4 regions of the Arthrobacter sp. BB-1 genome follow, and region 2 is predicted to be linked to each of the others. Evidence: predicted binding sites of a transcription regulator. Region 2 holds the regulator's gene; each other region holds the start of a gene.

Region 1 (4,555 bases), on a different contig from region 2:
GTGCGGTGCCGGCCCTCGAATCCGAAGCCGAGCTGGCCCAGGAGCTTCTCGAGCTGCGCCGTGTCGTCCGCCTTGACCTCGGCGAAGTTGAAGCCGGCGGGTTCGTTCACCTTGGGCAAGGTGGCCAGTTCCATGGGATAACGACGGCGGCGCGCGGCGACGCTGCCCTCCGTACCGTCCGTGTCGTTCACGGCCAGCCATGTGGCGCTCTGCTCCTCGAGCCAGATCAGCGAACGCATGGCGTCAACGGCTGTCCGTTCGACGTCGGACTGGCGGAAGACGTCATTGAAGACTTCCAGGGAGACCGGCCCGGTGTAGCCGGCGCGGACCACGTGGCCCATGAACTTGGCGAGCTCGAACTGCCCTTCGCCGGGGAACACGCGGTAGTGCCGGCTCCAGGACAGGACGTCCATGGAGAGCTTGGGGGCGTCTGCCACCTGGACAAAAAAGATTTTCTCCGCGTTGATCTTCTCGATGGGAGCCGTGTCCCAGTCGCGGGAGAGGATGTGGAAGGAGTCCAGGCAGGTGCCGAAGTTGGGGTGGTCCACCATCTCCACCAGCCGGTAGGCGTGCTCGTAGTCGTTGACGTACTTGCCCCAGGCCAGGGCCTCGTAGGCCACCTTGACGCCGTGGTCCCCGGCGAGGTTGGCAAGTTCGGCAAGCTGGGAGGCGCGGAGGCCGTCGTCGTCGATTGTTGCCGTGGCCACGTTCGAGCAGACGAGGATGGTGTCCATGCCCAGCCGGGACATCAGCTTGAACTTTGCCTCGGCCCGGCGGAGGTTGGCTTTGAGCAGGTCCGGCGTGACGCCGTCGAAATCCCGGAACGGCTGGTAGAGGTCCAGCCCCAGGCCGAGGTCGGCGGCCATCTTGCGGACGTCCTCGGGGCTCAGTGGCGAGGTGACCAGGTCCTGCTCGAAGATCTCGATGCCGTCGAAGCCCGCGATGGCGCAGGCCTGCATCTTTTCCTTCAGGGTGCCGGAGAGGCAGACCGTCGCGATTCCGGTGCGCATCAGGCGGCCACCTCCTCGGCGGCCACAAGTTCCAGGAAGTGGCTCCGCATGCGGTCCGGGTCCGCTTCGAGGCCGGTGAAGATGCGGAAGGCGTCGGCGGCCTGGCCCACGGCCATCCGGCCGCCGTCCAGCACGTCGCAGCCCCTGGCGCGGGCACCGCGGACCAGTTCGGTGTCGATGGGGCGGTAGACGATGTCCGCAACCCAGTGCCGGGGCTCCAGCAGGTCCAGGTCCAGGGGGACGCCGGGGTGCGCGGCCATGCCCACCGGGGTGCAGTGCACCAGTCCGTCAGCCAGCCGCATCAGCTGCGGCAGCTCCGTCGTCGTCCGTGCCGCCACGGTGCTGTCCGGAAAGAAGCCGGCCAGTTCAGCCGCGCGGGCGGCGCCGCGCGCTGCGTCCATGTCCACGAGGTCCAGGTGGCGGACGCCTGCGGTGAGCAGGGCGTAGGCGACGGCGGACCCGGCACCGCCGGCGCCGAGCTGCACCACGCGGTCCAGCTTCGCACCGGGTAGGCCGGCGGCGAGAGCCGCGGCAAAGCCGGAGAAGTCAGTGTTGTGGCCAACGAACCGGCCGTCCTCGATCACCACCGTGTTGACGGCCCCCAGCCGGCGGGCGTCCGGGGACACCTCGTCCAGGTGCTGCAGGACCAGCTGCTTGCAGGGGTGGGTGATGTTCAGGCCGTTAAAGCCAAGGTTCCGTGCGCTCTTCAGGAGCTCTCCCACGGATTCCCCGGAAAGGCCCAGCTCGAGCAGGTCGATGGGCCGGTAAAGGTAGCGCAGGCCCTGCACATCACCTTCGCGTTCGTGCATGGGCGGGGTGAGTGACGGCATCACGCCGTCGCCGACCAGTCCCACAAGGTAGGACTCAGTGCGATTACTCATCCGTGCAGCTCCTTTGGTACGGCACCAGGCGGGCGGCGTTGCTTTTGGGCGTACGCTGCCACCAGGTGACTGGAATAACGATATAACAAATGTTCACTTGTCGCACTTTTGTTCTACATACGAACAACGGTGCTTTGCTCCGCGGCTTCCCGGGCGTGGTGGCACGCCCGGGTCAGCGCTGCGGAAGCCGCGCGGCGAGTTCCGCAGCCGCGTCCTGCAACAGTGGGACGTGGGCCTCCAGGCCTTCAAGGCTCAGGCGGAAGACAGGAACCGCCGTGGCCAGCGAGGCGAACGCATGGCCCTGGGAGTTGAGCAGCGGAACCGCGACGGCGCGCATGCCCGTCTCGTTCTCCTCATCCATCACCGCAAACCCCTGGCGCCGGACCTTCTCGATTTCGGCGCGGAAAGCGTCGCGATCGGTAATCGACTTTTCCGTGAGCCGCTCAAGCGGAAGCTCCGCGAGCAGCTTCTCCCGCTCGGCATCCTCGGCGAAGGCCACCAGGGCCTTTCCGACGGCGGTAGTGGAGAGGGAGCCCAGGTGGCCGGGGTCGCTGGTCACCCGGAACATCTGCGGCCCGTCCACTTTGTTCACCGTGAGGTGGTGGTGGCCGTCCCGGACGCTCAGGATGGTTGCCTCACCCGTCTGTTCCGTCACGCGGCGCAGGACCGGCATGGCCGTTCCGGCGAACCCGTGATGGTTTGAGACCCGCTGGCCCAGCTGGAAGATCCGCAGGCCCAGGTGGTACCGCCGGCCGTCCGGCTCATAGTCAACGAACCCGTCCCGGGTCAGCGAGCCCAGCAGGCGGTAGGTGGTGCTGAAGGGCAGGTCTGCGCGGCGGGAGATTTCCGCGGCGCTGGCTCCGCGGGGCTCATCCCCCAGCAGGACCAGGAGGCCCAGGGCCTTGCCCACCATGTCGGTACGGTCCGCCTTGGTGGCCTTGGCGTCCGCATTGGTCTCGACAGCTACATCATCGTCAGCTGTGGTTTGATTCACACTCATACTTCGATGTTGCCACATAGTGAGAGCTATTTCTAGATGGTGATTATTTTCTTGACAAGTGACTCCACTCACAGTCATCATTGCTGTATCGCACAAGTAGCTCTCACAATGTGGCTACTCGTCCGGGTCTTCTATCGGACTCCAGCCGCAACGCGCCCCGCCCGCACCAAGGCAGCGGCGGCTGCAACCCCAGATCCATCCGCGACAATGTCGTCACACAAAGGAACTCCATGAGCCAGACACTTCCGTCCGCCGGAACGGACACTGCCACCCACGGCCGAACGCCCAAGAAAGCAGCCGTTGCCAGCTTCCTGGGCAGCGCCGTCGAGTACTACGACTTCTTCATCTTCGGTTCCGCCGCCGCCCTGATCTTCCCCAAGGTCTTCTTCCCCGACGCCGATGCCAACGCCGCCATCATGTCGTTCGCAACCTTCGGCTTCGCCTATGTGGCCCGTCCCGTGGGCGCCGTCATCCTGGGCCACTTCGGTGACCGGGTGGGCCGCCGGAAGGTCCTGATGTTCACCCTCCTGCTGATGGGTGCCTCCACCTTCCTGATCGGCTGCCTGCCGGACTTCAACACGGTTGGCTGGTGGGCTCCCGCCCTGCTGGTGCTGGCCCGGCTGTGCCAGGGCCTGTCCGCGGCCGGCGAGCAGGCCGGCGCCTCCTCCATGACGCTGGAGCACGCTCCGGACAACCGCCGTTCCTTCTTCACCTCCTGGACCCTCACCGGCACCCAGGGCGGCCAGATCCTCGCCGCCCTCGTCTTCATCCCCGTCCTGGCCCTCCCGGACGACATCAAGTACGGCATCGGCTGGCGCATCCCCTTCTGGCTCAGCGCCGTCGTCGTTGTTGTTGCATTCATCATCCGCCGCACCCTGCACGAGCCGCCGGCCTTCGAGGAAGCACAGAAGTCCGCACAGATTTCCAAGCTGCCCGTCGCCGACCTGCTCAAGGGCCACTGGCGCGACGTCCTCCGCGTCATCTGCTGCGCCTTCATCGCCGCCGTCTCCACCGTGTTCGGCACCCTGGCCATCAGCTACGCCAAGACCGTTGCCGGCGTGGACGGCACCACCACGCTGTGGCTCGTTGTCGGCGCCAACCTGGTGGCACTGGGCACCCAGCCGCTGTTCGGCATGCTGGCGGACAAGATCGGCCGAAAGCCCGTGTTCATCTACGGCGCCGTGGCCAGTGCCACCCTGACGCCGGCGTTCCTGCTCAGCCTGGAATCCGGCAGCGTGCCACTGATGTTCCTGGCCGCCATCGGCATGTTCTCCTGCGGTTACGCTGCCTCCAACGCTGTCTGGCCGTCCTTCTACGCCGAGATGTTCAGCACCAAGGTGCGCTTCTCCGGCCTGGCCATCGGCACCCAGCTGGGCTTCCTGATGGCAGGGTTCGCACCGGCAATCGTGGCGGCCATGGGCGGCATCAAGCCCGGCGGCTGGGTACAGATCAGCATCTTCACCGCGGTCATCGCCGGCATCGCGGCAATTTCCGCCCTGACTGCCAAGGAATCCTTCCGGACCCCCACCAGCCAGCTCGGCCTCAAGTAGCGGCCAGCCGGGCCGGAGGCACACTCGGCCCGTTTCCACGCCCGAAAGCCCGCCATTCCCCCAAATGGCGGGCTTTCCCTGTTGAAAAACGGGCTGGCGTGGCGGCCGGCGGAC
Region 2 (4,555 bases):
CGAGCCGCGGCACGTGGTGGTCTCGGCCCGCACGGGGGAAGGCATCGCAGAGCTGCTGAAGGCAATCAGCGACGCCATTCCCCGGCCCAGCGTCAAGCTGGAACTGCTCATCCCGTACGACCGCGGGGACCTGATGAGCAAGCTTCACGATTCCGACGCCGAGATCATCAGCGTCGACCACGTTGAGGCCGGTACCAGGGCTGTCGTGATGGTCCGGGAAGGCTTCGCGGCTGAACTGGAACCTTTCGTCAGCAATGACTGAGGCCGTGGCAGGAGAAGCCACGGAAACGGCCGTCGAGCAGTTCGTGATCGAACTGCTCGACCGGGCCGTGGCCGGCATGGGCGGGCAAAGCCGCGCCGGCCAGCATGAGATGGCCAGGCAGGTGGCCCGTGCCATTGAAACGGGGGACCACCTCCTGGTCCAGGCGGGGACCGGCACCGGCAAGTCCCTGGCCTACCTCATCCCCCTGATCGCGCATGCCCTGCAGAGCAACAAGCCCGCCCTGGTGTCAACGGCCACCCTGGCCCTCCAGACGCAGATTGTGGGCCGGGACCTGCCCCGCCTGCTCAAAGCGATCACCCCCGCCTTGGACAGGCCGGTCAAAGTGGCCCTGGTCAAGGGCCGTTCCAATTACGTGTGCCGGCACAAGCTGGAAGGCGGCTTCCCCAGCGAGGAGCCAGCCGAGGGCCAGCTGTTCAGCCTGGGCGAGGACACCAGCGTGCCCCACTTCGCGGCAGCCGTGGGCGGCCCGTCGTCCCAGCTCGGCAAAGAGGTTGTGCGGCTCCGGGAATGGGCGGAGAAGACCCACACCGGGGACCGTGACGAGCTCCTCCCGGGAGTGACGGACCGCGCCTGGCGGCAGGTGTCCGTGACTTCCATGGAGTGCCTGGGCGCCCAGAAGTGCCCCATGGCTGCGGAATGCTTCAGTGAGCTCGCGCGCCAGGATGCTGCGGAAGCAGACGTGGTGGTCACCAACCACGCGATGCTTGCCGTCAGCGCGTTCGAGGGCCTGGCCGTCCTGCCCGAGTACGACGTCGTGGTGGTGGATGAGGCCCATGAACTTCAGGACCGGGTCACGGGGGCGGTCTCAGGCCAGCTTTCCGTGGCCATGGTCCACGCTGCTGCTGCCGGCGCGCGGAAGCACACCGCCATTACCGTTGACGCGCTGAATGCCGCAGCCGCCAACCTGGAGCTTGCCCTGGCGGGCGTGCCGAACGGCCTGCTGCCGAACGGGCTCAACGACGAACAGCTGGACTGCGTGGACCAGTTGCGCGACGCCTGCCGTGCTGCCCTCTCGGATTCGAAGGGGGACAGCAGCACCACGGCCGACGGCGGCAGGCAGCTCGCGCGGTCCCGGCTCCTGCTCATCCTGGAACTTTGCGAACGGCTCCTCGCAGCCCGGGAGAACCGCGAAGTGGTGTGGTTCTCGCGCGCCAGTTCTTTTGACCCGGCGCAGGGATTCTCCCAGCCGGACGAGACCGCCCCCGCCTTGATCAACATCGCGCCGCTGTCCGTTGCCGGAAGGCTGCGGGAAGGGCTCTTCGCAGGCCACACGGTGGTGCTGACTTCAGCGACGCTGGCCATCGGATCGGCGTTCGAACCGGCCGCAGGCGGACTGGGACTGGTGGGTGACGGGGCCCCGAGCTGGACGGGCGTGGACGTGGGATCGCCCTTCGACTACCAGAAGCAGGGCATCCTCTATGTGGCCGGTCACCTGCCGAAGCCGGGCAGGGGCGGGTCGCCGGAAGCGCTGGACGAGCTGGAAGCCCTGATCCGTGCTTCAGGTGGCGGGGCGCTGTGCCTCTTCTCCTCCCGCCGGGGGGCAGAAGAAGCGGCCGAGGCACTGCGTCCCAAGCTGGGCATGACGGTCCTCTGCCAAGGTGACTCCACCATGACCGGCCTGGTGAAGCAGTTCGCCGACGAGCCCGATACCTGCCTGTTCGGAACCATGTCCCTCTGGCAGGGCGTGGACGTCCCGGGAGGCTCGTGCCGGCTTGTGGTGATCGACAGGATTCCTTTTCCGCGGCCGGACGATCCCCTTATGACCGCCCGTTCACGGGCCGTGGCACAGGCCGGCGGGAACGGCTTTATGACGGTTTCCGCCACGCACGCCGCGATCCGGCTCGCCCAGGGGGCAGGCCGGCTGATCCGTTCCACCGGCGACAGGGGAGTGGTGGCCGTCCTTGACTCCCGGCTCGCCACCGAGCGCTACGCTGGGTTCCTCCGGGCTGCCCTGCCGCCGTTCTGGGCCACGACAGACCGGACGACGGCGATTGCCGCCCTGGAGCGGCTGGCCCGGGAAAACGCCTGAGCCGTCAGGCAGATTGAACAGGCCGTACCAGGGCAAACATGGCCTGGTGCGGGGCTGGGCAGGGCGTTACAGCGAGCGGAGTACCGAGACAACCTTGCCCATGATCGTGGCGTGGTCCCCAAGGATGGGTTCGTACTGGGTGTTCTGCGGGAGCAGCCACGTGTGGCCGTCGCGTTGGCGGAAGGTCTTGACGGTGGCCTCGTCATCGAGGAGCGCAGCCACGATATCCCCATTGGCCGCATCCTGCTGGCGGCGAACCACAACCCAGTCACCGTCGCAGATGGCTGCATCCACCATGGAATCCCCGGCCACTTTCAACATGAACAGTTCGCCCTGCCCCACCAGCTGCCTGGGGAGCGGCATCACGTCCTCCACCAGCTGGTCAGCAAGGATGGGACCGCCCGCCGCGATCCGGCCCACCAGGGGAACCATGGCTGTGTCCAGGGCGGTGGGCAGTTCGGTGACAGTGCCTGCGCCCGGTGAACGCGGGGCGGACGGCTGGCTTGCGGGCTTTGCAGCCCCGCCATCCAGGGTGAGTGGCATCAGGACCTCCATGGCCCGCGGACGCTTGGGGTCGCGGCGGAGGTAGCCAAGTTTCTCCAGCTGGGACAGTTGGTACGTGACGCTCGAAAGGCTCGCCAGTCCCACGGTGTCGCCGATCTCCCGCATGGAAGGCGGGTACCCGTTCTCATTGACCGAACGCTGGATGGTTTCGAGGATCTTCTTCTGCCGTGGAGTCAGGCCCTTGGCGGTCCTCTTCGGTTGCGCGGTTCCCCTGCCCCCGGCGGCTGCTGCTGCCATATTCGCCAATGCCTTTCGGTTTCCGCCGGGCCGCTCCACGGCCAGGCCCTGGAAGGTCCCGTCCTTGAATGTCAGACCCTGCTGGTCGACTGTCCAGGTGGTTGTTCTTTGGTTCAAAACTAGGCCAGCCGCATTGCTTTTTCAAACATTTGTTCTAGCGAGTCTCGACAAGATTCGTTGATAGGTGCTAAAACTGAGGAAGCAAAGTTCGAATATATGTTCTACTCACTGCCCCGGTCATTCGAAGACCAGGCCGGAAGGCCGCCGGGTGCAGGTGGTGGGGAGGACGTCCGGGCAGCACAGTACGGTCCAGGAGGGCTTAGATCATGTCAGCTACATCTGTTTCGCGGGGTTCACGCCAGCAGCTGCTTTCGGTGCAGCAAATCCTGTCCGAGTCCGAGATCCGGCAGGCCGAACGGCCGGCGCCGCTTCCGCCGCTCCGCCTGACGCGCCGCGGCCGCATCGTGCTGATCGGGATTCCGCTGGTCATGCTGGCGGCCCTGCTCCTCTCCCTGGCGGGCTTCTTCAATGCCCCGGCCAAGGCGTCGGAGTCTGCTGCTGATCTTGCTACCACGCCCACTGTCACGGTCACCGTCCAGCCCGGCGAGTCGCTGTGGGGCATTGCGGCCAGCGTCGCACCCGAGCGCGACCCTCGGGACGTCGTGGCGGACATCGTCCAGCTCAACAACCTGCCTGCCGGCGCGGTCTTCCCCGGCCAGCAGCTGTTCGTGCCCGCCACCTAGCCCCCGGGCATCATGCCTGTCCGGCAACGGAAGGGGCGCAGCACGCCGAGGGCGAACAGGGAGCCGTCACATTTTCCGGTGTCCGGCGCGGGCACTAAACTGTTCAGGTGAATGACCAGCTAGAGCGCCTGAACCGGCTTCCCCTCCGCAGCAACCTCCGTGGGCTTACCCCCTACGGCGCGCCCCAGCTGGACGTTCCAATTCTCCTGAACGTCAATGAAAACACCCACGGGGTCCCGGCGGACGTCAGGTCAGCCATCAGCGCAGCGGTGTCAGAGGCGGCAGCCGGCCTCAACCGATACCCGGACCGGGAATTCACGGACCTGCGGAAGGCGCTGGCGGAGTACCTGGGGCACGGGCTGGACGAATCCAACCTGTGGGCGGCCAACGGCTCCAACGAAGTCCTGCAACAGATACTCCAGGCCTTCGGAGGCCCGGGACGCACGGCGCTCGGATTCCCTCCCACGTACTCCATGTATCCCCTGCTGGCCAGCGGAACAGACACCGAATACATTGTGGGCGAGCGGGCCGAAGGCTACGGGCTGAGTGCTGAATCCGCAGCGCGGCAGGTCAAGGAGCTGCAGCCCAACATCGTCTTCCTGTGCTCACCCAACAACCCCACGGGAACCGGCCTTGGGCTGGACGTGGTGGAAGCCGTCTACGAGGCCGGCGAGGCAAGCCAGACGATCGTCATCGTCG
Region 3 (4,555 bases), on a different contig from region 2:
CAACAGTCAGGAAGTAGGAGGAAAAACCGAGGTTCCGGATGATGCCAAGTTCATGCTCCAGCCGGGCATGCATCCCCGCCCCTTCAGCACCGGTGATTCCCGGGAACCGCCTGCTGATTCCAGCCTGGCACCGCTGGACCAGTTCAAGGTGCGGATCCTGGCTGATCCCGATGACTGAGGCCTCCGGCACCACCGGCTGCTTCCACCCCATGTCCGTGACCGGATCAATCCTGCAGAGGTCCGCGAGCGCCTCGGTCTGCGCCATCAGCTGCTTGAGGTCCGCTGCGCCATAACCTGCCGCTGAAATGATCTCCTGGCCCAGGCGGAGCATCTCCGCGGAGGATTTAAGCCACCCCTGGCCTGTTGGCTGCAGCAGGGGCTCTTCCGCGAGTTCCGGCAGGGATTTCAGGGTGCGGGCTGAGTCGAGCACATCGGCGGTGGGTGCTCCGTCTGCCGCGCAGTACCGGACGGCGTTGGTCAGGATGGCAGGAACATGGTGCTCCTCTGCCAGCTTGAGCATGCGGACCGCATGGGCGGTACTCAGGGGCTTTCCCGGTGCGCTGAGCTGGGAAACAATCTCGGCAACCAGCGTGCCTGCGGGCATGGCGTCCACCCATTGCTTGAACAGGGTGCGCGGACGAAGGTAGCGCCGTCCGCCCATGGCGCGTCCGACGTCGGAATCAGGCCCGATCAGGACAGTCAACACCGGTTTCAGGGTGTGGGGATCGAGGGTTCGGGAGGCGAGTTCGGCCCTGGTCACGGCGACTGGAACCGTGCCCCCGGATTTACCGGAGGTGCGGGCATGGGCATCCGAAATCAGCCTGCAGAGCGCGCGGTATCCCGCCCCGTTGTTGTTGCCCCGGGCCAGCACCACCACCCTGCCGGCAAGCTGCGTGCGGTGGTCGCCGTCGTCGTCAAAGACCGCAAGGTCAACCCCCACTATGGGATCGATGCCCGCTTCCATGCAGGCCTTGAGGTGCTTAATGGTTCCGTACAAACCGTCCCGGTCGGTGCAGGCAAGCGCTGTTGCATCGTCGGCAGCGGCGGCCTGCGCCAGTTCCTCCGGCCAGGAAACGCCATAGTGCGCGCTGAAGGCTGTGGAGACGTGAAGATGGGTGAAGCTCATGCTGTCCTGGGCCGGAGTGCGTCATGGATCCGCAGCAGCCGCCAGCGGCCGCTCTGGATATGCCGGGTGAGGTCGAGGGTCAAGGGCTCTTCCTGGCCTCCACGGACGGGGTGATCAGGCAGCACCTGGACGCGCCAGATTTCGTGGTCCACCAGTCCGGGGCCGCTGCCAAGCGGCGCGCGGCTTTCCTCCGTCCACCATTGCCTGCGTTCATACCAGCGCACCGGCTCAGCGCACACGGCATAGGAAAGGCCCGCCCACAGGAGTCGCTGCGGTACGCCCTCGGCTGTGCACTCGACGTCCACGGATTGGCTGAACATGCCCATGGCGCCTCCCGGATCCAAACTGGTTTATTCGAATACTTGTTCGAACACTTCCAGTCTAGCGCGGGGGGCGGGTCCTGTGCATAGAAAACCCTCCAGCCCCCTCCAGGGAGGTCCTGCCATCCCGACGCCGCTTTCCGTTTCCTACCCAAACGGGGGTGGACGGACCGAACGGCAGGGAGCAGGATGGTGCCATGAGTACCGATGACGCACTCCTCAAGCAGGCAATGATTCAGGCCCAGGACTCCACCCTCGTGGCAACGTTCGATATTGACGGAGCCATTCCGGGATCGGGCGCATACGTGGTGGGACTGGTCGGGGCCACTCCCGACTATTCAACACAACGGCGGCTATGCATTGAGTTCATGAATGGGGAGGCCATCGCGTTCTACTCGTTCAACCGGGAACAGGGCCTCGAAGAAAACTATGACCTTGCCGGGGTGACCCACTCGGAGAACAGGATCACGGGACAGTTTCCGCGCACGGCCATTAACGGCCTTGGGCAGGGGCACGTGATGTCGGCCTTCAGCGAGGCGGACGGCCGGGAATTCCAGTCCGGGGTTCCGGTGGAGGAAAACCTGTAAATTTCCAGGCTTGGGGCAGCTCAGCTGTTCCCTTTGTGGACCCGCATTTCGAGTTCGATGAAGCCGGAGATCATTGCCCGGTACGTGGACTCCACAATGTCCGGGTCTATGTCTTTTTTCTCCGCAGCCGAGCGGACATGCTCAATGATCCGTTCCACGCGGCCGGGGGCACGGACCTCGGCATCATCGCCTTTGAGGGTTCCGGCGATCCGGATCAGCCGTTCGCGGCGGGCGATGAGGGTGACAATCTGGTCATCCACCTCGTCAACAGCAATCCGGACGGCAGCGAGCTGTTCCTTGTCGGCCAAAGCATCTCTATCGTTTCCTTGAATTGTCGCCATCGTCTGACAGTATCGAAGCATGCAGCCCAGAGTCGACTTCATCTCACTAGGTGTCCGCAGCGTTTCCGCTTCCCGTGCGTTCTATGTGGACGGCCTTGGCTGGCCGGTCCAGCGCGAGCTTGCGGGGGATGTCGTGTTTATCCAGGTGAACCATGGTTTGGTGCTGTCCCTGTGGGACGTGCGCCAGATGCAGGCCGACGCCGGTGTGAGCCCGCCCGGGCCGGTCCCCTGCATCACGCTCAGCCACAACCTTCCCTCCACGGAGGACGTGGACCGGGTCATGGAAGAAGCCGCCGCAGCCGGGGCTGCCATCATCGCGGAGCCCATCACCCAGCCGTGGGGCGGGTACAGCGGATATTTCGCCGATCCTGACGGCTTCCGCTGGGAGGTTGCGTACAACCCCACGTGGAGAGTGGACGACGACGGCGCGGTCACCGTTTAGCGCCTGCCACCGGCCCGCGCCGGAGTGCTAGAGCCGGAGTGCTAGAAGAGTGCCTCCACGGGCCGGATGAGTTCCGGCCCGTTGTTCCGCACGTTGCCGACCTCTTTGCCCACCGAGTCCACGCGCCAGTCCGCCGCCACGTCCTTGACCCCCGCCCGCACCAGGTCCACCAGGCCGGCGGCGTCGTCGGCGGCGGGGTCAAGCCACGCCTGCATCGTTGCTTTGTCCATGGGCAGCGGCACGCGGTCGTGCAAGGCCGTCAGCTTCCCGAACACCGTTGACTCGCTGCCCGGCGGTGGGGTGTCAGCGGTGAGGATGGAGGTGGAGAGCATCCAGCCGCCCGGCTCCCCTGCCGGCCATGCGGGGTCCTTCCACCACTCGTAGAGCCCTGCGAAGACCAGCCCCTTCCCCTCGCCGGGATGCACGTAGTACGGCTGCTTGGACTTTCCCGGCCCCTGCTTCCATTCGTAGTATCCATCCCCCAGCTTATCTGTAGTTGTCTGTGTGTCGTCCCCGGCGGGTAAGCGTTGGAACTGTTGAAGACGCGTCTTTAATCCACCGACCTCCGCTGACGATATGGACCCCCTCACCGGACAGATCACTGGACTGACACTACGGGACGCTCTTCGGACCGGGGCTACAACGTCGCAGGCAAAACCGGCGTCCGTCCGGCAGACGACCGCCTTGCGGGACGCTTGTGGACGTCTATATGGGAGACCCCTTGCGGCCAGCGACGGGCGCTTGGTGATCGATAATTGGGACCAGACGAAGGGGCAAGATGGGCAAGCGGAAAAAGCTGAAACAGCAACAGTGGGGCATCGTCGTTCGCAAGAACGATGGCGAGATTCTTTACTACTGCTTGCCCACCGGACACCAAGGGCCAGAGTGGTGGAGCTATCGAGAAAACGAGGCTTTGCGGTTTGGATCCCAGGAAACGGCGTATTCACTGTGCCAAACGTGCCACGAATGCTGTCGCCTTGGAATATCGGATCGTCCCTCTGACCTCGTTGAAGGCATAATCCACCGAGCGGCGCTGCGGCCGAAAAAATGCAATGGAGCGAACGGAGACCGCAGCTAATTCGATGGCCTGGCGGCCAAGGCCGACGAAAAAGTCCCCCGGTCACAAAAAACCCCTCGCACAGCATACACACTCTACGAACTGCCCACTCAGGGTTGGTGGGTGACATCATTGAGCGTTATCTTGCCTTCCACGGGGTAGCGGATTTCGCTTCTCGGCAACCTGCACTTGGAGGCCACTGATGGACAACGCGACGAGGCTCCTCGTGCTCGCGGCTGAGGACTTCACTGGCCTCTGGGATATGGCGCTGGAGTTCTCGGGTAGCGACCGAAACGGGAGAGAACTAGCGAGCGAAGCCCTTACCCAACTCGTGATCGACGGGCTCGTCGAGATCTATATCGGCGGACCGCTGTTCAGTTCAAACCCCGATCCAGTGGCACCAGACCTTGTGGATGTCCTCCTTGCGCCTGGGCCGCAGTGGGCTGACCCCGAGCCGGGTGCACATGGTCCCTTCGTCTACGTTGCAGCCACAGATGCCGGCCGGACCCATCTGACAGCGATCAATTGGGGCGAATGAGAGAATTTCTTGACGGGGACCACTGCCGCGCAAAGTACGCACGGTTTCCACGAGACTCCTCACCCCGCGGAAGGATTTGCATTGATTATCTCGGCAGAGGAGTTTTTGACTTTGCGGACGAGTGATGATCCCGCGGAGCAGAAG
Region 4 (4,555 bases), 130 kb from region 2:
GGTTGCTGATCCCGGTGGTGCCGCCTTGGTGCCAGGCGAGGAGGTGGTCGGCCTCGTTGTCCAGGGAGCTGTTGCTGCAGCCGGGGAAGGGGCATTTTCCGTCCCTGAGCCTGAGCCAGGTCCGCATCGCCTTGGTTACCCGGTAGCTGGTGCGGCCGATTTCCAGTGGTGCCCCGTCCCGCGGGTCAACCAGGACCCGGTGGAACGAGTCCGCCCCGCCGGCAACGAGGTCCCGTGCCATCGAGGCCGGGATGGGGCCGTGCCCGTCCAGCACCGCGGGCTCGTCCGTGAGGCCCATCAGGGAGAACACGGGCACGGTGACCAGCACCTCGGCCCGGGTACCGCTGCCCCCGCTGTTGCCGCTGGTGGTGCCGCTGGTGAGAAGTGCTTCGGCGAAGGTGTCTGCCCGGAGCTGGGACAGGGTGCGGGCCTCGTCCGGTCCCTGCATCCCCCGGGAGATGGCGGTCAGCCGGTTCCAGGCGGCTGCGGCGTGGTGGGCGGGCAGGTAGGCGGAGAGCCAGGCCATGCCGTCCTGGTCCGGCCGGTATTCGACCCGCCGGTCAGCCACACCCTTGGCGTGCCGCTTCTCGATGGATTCGGCGTGGTGGCGTTCCCGCCATGTCCGGGCTTTGGCCCGGAACCGGTACGCCGGCATCTGGCCAATGGCGGCGGCCGTGCCCGGTTGTGGTGTGTGCTGGTCCAGGAAGTAGGCTTCCAGGGCGGCGGCGCCAGCGGGGTCAAGGGTTGCGGCCTCGTCCACCATGACTGTGGCGTGCTGCCAGGAGATTGTTCCGTTGTGCAGGGCTGCGAGGGTGCGGGGCAGGGAGCTGGTCAGGGCGTGGGACCGGGCCAGCAGGGCGCCCGCGGCACGGTCCCCGATGGCCATGACACAGCTGATCTCGGCTGCGATTGCCATTTCCTGCGCCTGCACCGGGGCGTCCGGCGGAGCGGCCGCACGGGCGGTGCCCGCGTACGTCCCCGCAGCGTTGGCCACCAGACCCGCTATCCGGGCCTGGACCCCGGCGGCCCCGGCAAGGATCTCCAGGCACCCATCAGCCAGCCCGGCCAACGGGTCAGCTGCCGAAAACGGCTCCGAACCGCACCCAACCGCCTCCGCCCTGAGCACAGCAACAGCCGCGTTGATGTCCTCAAACGCCTTCGCCACCGCCGCTTTCCCCATACCAATATGATCGCGGGAGGGTACGACATTTAACCGCGGGCCATCGGGTCCAAAGTCGCTGGAACATGGATTCGGCCGCCATCGGCAGGTGACGCCGTTGTCACATGCTGATGGCGGCCGAAGACCAGGGGGCACCGGGCCACACGCCGTGCCGGGCTTACCGGGACGGCAATCAAGGGGGCGTCAGATGGTGACTGCTCCGTTGCCGGTTTCGAAGGTCACCGAGAGGATCCCGGGGGTTCCGTGCGGCGCCACCCACTCCACAGCAACGTCCTCCAAGGGCTTCTCGACGGGTTCGCCCAGCCATTCCGTCACCCGGGCCGCGGAACCGGCAATGGTAAGGCAGCTCATCTTGACGTTGCTCTCGTAGGCGTTGGAGGGGTGCAGGGACGGGTCCCCTTCCCACTTGAGCATGTAGGGAACCTGGGGGTCGGCAATCAGGCCCAATATGCCGATCTGCTTCCAGACCAGCTCACGGCCGTCAGGGAACTTGCGGTTTCCGTTGACCGCGGAGCGTCCCAGCCGCTCTTCAAAGGGGGCGAGGTCGTCCACTTCGACGCACCAGCCCATCCAGCCGCCGCCCGCGGCAGACCGTGCACGCACAGCCTGCCCGAAGGGTGCCTTGTCAGAAGCGGGGTGGTCCAGGACCTCCACTACCTCGAGGTATTTGTGCCCCGCGAGCGGGATGATCATATTCCGGGTTCCGAACCGCGGGTGTACCCCGCCCTTCACTGCCTCAACGCCGAGGGCAGAGGAAATACGTTCGGTGGTGGCAGCCAGGCCATCGTGTTCACAGGCGTAAGAGACGTGATCCATGCGCATGCCAACATCTTGGCACTTTGTGATCGGCCTCTCAGCTAAGGGTACCCTTACTCGGAATTTCCATCGGCGGCACCTGATTTCAGCCGCTTCCGGCGCGGAAATCCGGGGACCATGTTCGTCATAATCCTGTCCGGCGCGGCGTGCGCGTTCCTACACTGGGTTCAGGTCATGAGTGCCAGCTCCAAGCCCCGGCTCGCTGGCCGGCAACCCTCCATCCGCGGTGGGGTGCCCCGGGTGAGGACCTGGCTGTCCGGCAACGGCCGGGTGGCAAGCGCGGCCCGCGGTGCTTCAAGCATGACGGGCCCATGTCAAAGGAGCCTTAGTTGTCCAACGGATGGTCTTTCGAAACCCGCCAGATCCATGCAGGACAGGAGCCGGACAGTGCCACCGGTGCCCGTGCCCTCCCTATCTACCAGACAACATCCTTTGTGTTCCCCAGCGCGGAGAGCGCCGCCAACCGCTTTGCGCTCGCCGAACTGGCCCCGATCTACACCCGCATCGGCAACCCCACCCAGGACGCCGTGGAACAACGGATCGCCAGCCTCGAAGGCGGCCTGGGAGCACTGCTGCTCAGCTCGGGACAGGCCGCGGAAACCTTCGCCGTCCTGAATATCGCCGAGGCGGGGGACCACATTGTTGCCAGCCCCAGCCTGTACGGGGGGACCTACAACCTGTTCGCCCACACCCTGAAGAAGTTCGGCATCTCCGTCACCTTCGTGGCGGACCCGGACAACCTGGACCAGTGGCGGGATGCGGTCCAGCCCAATACCAAGCTCTTCTTCGCCGAAGTGGTGTCCAACCCCCGCCAGGACGTCCTGGACATTGAGGGCGTGTCCGGCGTTGCCCACGCGGCCGGTGTGCCCCTCATCGTGGACAACACCCTGTCCACGCCCTACCTCATCCGGCCACTGGAATGGGGTGCAGACATCGTGGTGCACTCCGCCACCAAGTACCTGGGCGGCCACGGCTCCGCGATCGCCGGCGTGATTGTGGACTCAGGCAACTTCGATTTCGGCAAGGACCCGGCCAGGTTCCCAGGTTTCAATACCCCGGATCCCACCTACAACGGGCTGGTGTACGCCAGGGACCTCGGCAAGGACGGTGCCCTGGGCGCCAACCTGTCCTACATCCTCAAGGCCCGCGTCCAGTTGCTCCGGGACCTGGGCTCCGCCGTCTCCCCGTTCAATGCCTTCCTGATCGCACAGGGCCTTGAGACCTTGAGCCTGCGCGTGGAACGGCACGTTGCCAACGCCACGGAAGTGGCGCGCTGGCTGGAAGGAAGGGACGACGTCGAATCGGTCGCCTATGCCGGCCTGCCCTCCAGCCCCTGGTACGAGCGCGGGCGCAAGTACGGTCCCAAGGGGACCGGCGCGATCGTCTCGTTCAACCTCGCCGGGGGAGCCGAAGCCGGCAAGCGTTTCGTGGATGCACTGGAGCTGCACTCCCACGTGGCAAACATCGGCGACGTCCGCTCCCTTGTCATCCACCCGGCGTCGACCACCCACAGCCAGCTCTCCCCTGAACAGCAGGCGGTAGCCGGCGTCACCCCGGGCCTGGTGCGGCTGTCGGTGGGGATCGAGCACATCGACGACATCCTGGCGGACCTGGAAGCCGGTTTCCGGGCCGCCAAGGAGGCAATCGGAGCCTAGCCGGAGGCAGAGGGGCGCAATACACGGAGGCGGGCCGGGGAAGTCACAACCAGTCACACTCTTGGCAGCAGGCAGGGGCTGTTTCGTACACTCGAACCAGGTCATGAGTGCCAGTGACAGCCCCGGCTTGCTGGCCGGCAACCCTCCTTCCGCGGTGGGGTGCCCCGGGTGAAGACCTGGCCTGCCGGTCATTCGACGGCGGGCAAGCGCGTAGAAGAGGTCTTGCCATGACGGTTACCGTCACCCGTACCACCGCTCCCGAACATGGGATTGTCCGTTATGCCCCCATCGGGGGGCTGCAGCTCGAGGCCGGCGGCTACCTCCCGGACGTCGTCCTCGCCTATGAAACGTGGGGCACCCTGAATGAGGACGGCAGCAACGCCGTCCTGATCGAACACGCCCTGACCGGAAGCACCCACGTGACCCGCGGCGACACCGATGAAGAAGGCTGGTGGGAGCAGCTTGCCGGCCCCGGCGCGCCGGTGGATACGGACCGGTTCTTCGTGGTGTCCGTCAACATTGTGGGCGGCTGCTACGGGTCCACCGGTCCGTCCTCGCCCGCGCCGGACGGCAAGCCCTGGGGTTCGCGCTTTCCGCTCGTCACCCTGCGCGACAGCACTGTGGCTGAAGCGCGGCTGGCCGACCAGCTGGGGATCAAGAGCTGGTTTGCCGTGCTGGGAGGCTCCATGGGCGGGGCACGCGCCTTGGAATGGGCCGTCACTTTCCCGGAACGCGTCCAGCGCTGTGCGGTTATCTCGGTGGGGGCAGCCAGCACCGCCGAGCAGATCGCCTTCGCCCAGGCACAGACCCTCGCGATCCGCCAGGACGCGAACTTCAAGGGTGGCGACTACTACGGTGGCCCTTTCCCGGAGGACGGCCTGGCCCTGGCACGGCGCATCGCCCA

The links. Region 2 encodes LexA, which represses DNA repair genes until DNA is damaged. Its sites were predicted from a motif close to TCGAACANNTGTTCGA; they were not measured.
Region 1: a site for LexA is predicted at 1,992-2,007, ahead of FHJ30_RS19855 (shikimate dehydrogenase). Genes of this name have one in related genera too.
Region 3: a site for LexA is predicted at 1,481-1,496, ahead of FHJ30_RS10940 (DUF6504 family protein). Genes of this name have one in related genera too.
Region 4: a site for LexA is predicted at 1,240-1,255, ahead of FHJ30_RS07240 (HNH endonuclease signature motif containing protein). Genes of this name have one in related genera too.

What each region holds. Positions count from the first base shown of each region.
Region 1 is NZ_VDEV01000039.1:110,352-114,906, forward strand. It holds gene FHJ30_RS19850 (sugar phosphate isomerase/epimerase and 4-hydroxyphenylpyruvate domain-containing protein) at 1-1,010, opposite strand, end outside; gene FHJ30_RS19855 (shikimate dehydrogenase) at 1,010-1,891, opposite strand; gene FHJ30_RS19860 (IclR family transcriptional regulator) at 2,064-2,891, opposite strand; gene FHJ30_RS19865 (MFS transporter) at 3,122-4,441, shown strand.
Region 2 is NZ_VDEV01000012.1:369,430-373,984, forward strand. It holds gene hflX (GTPase HflX) at 1-262, shown strand, start outside; gene FHJ30_RS07875 (ATP-dependent DNA helicase) at 255-2,312, shown strand; gene lexA (transcriptional repressor LexA) at 2,379-3,113, opposite strand; gene FHJ30_RS07885 (LysM peptidoglycan-binding domain-containing protein) at 3,488-3,856, shown strand; gene FHJ30_RS07890 (histidinol-phosphate transaminase) at 3,964-4,555, shown strand, end outside.
Region 3 is NZ_VDEV01000019.1:147,527-152,081, forward strand. It holds gene FHJ30_RS10935 (DNA polymerase III subunit alpha) at 1-1,126, opposite strand, end outside; gene FHJ30_RS10940 (DUF6504 family protein) at 1,123-1,452, opposite strand; gene FHJ30_RS10945 (hypothetical protein) at 1,644-2,033, shown strand; gene FHJ30_RS10950 (chorismate mutase) at 2,054-2,374, opposite strand; gene FHJ30_RS10955 (VOC family protein) at 2,394-2,816, shown strand; partial or broken gene FHJ30_RS21910 (SOS response-associated peptidase) at 2,858-3,295, opposite strand; gene FHJ30_RS10965 (hypothetical protein) at 4,076-4,411, shown strand; gene FHJ30_RS10970 (HEAT repeat domain-containing protein) at 4,493-4,555, shown strand, end outside.
Region 4 is NZ_VDEV01000012.1:236,705-241,259, forward strand. It holds gene FHJ30_RS07240 (HNH endonuclease signature motif containing protein) at 1-1,180, opposite strand, end outside; gene FHJ30_RS07245 (VOC family protein) at 1,364-2,002, opposite strand; SAM riboswitch class IV at 2,167-2,282, shown strand; gene FHJ30_RS07250 (bifunctional o-acetylhomoserine/o-acetylserine sulfhydrylase) at 2,326-3,651, shown strand; SAM riboswitch class IV at 3,751-3,866, shown strand; gene FHJ30_RS07255 (homoserine O-acetyltransferase) at 3,879-4,555, shown strand, end outside.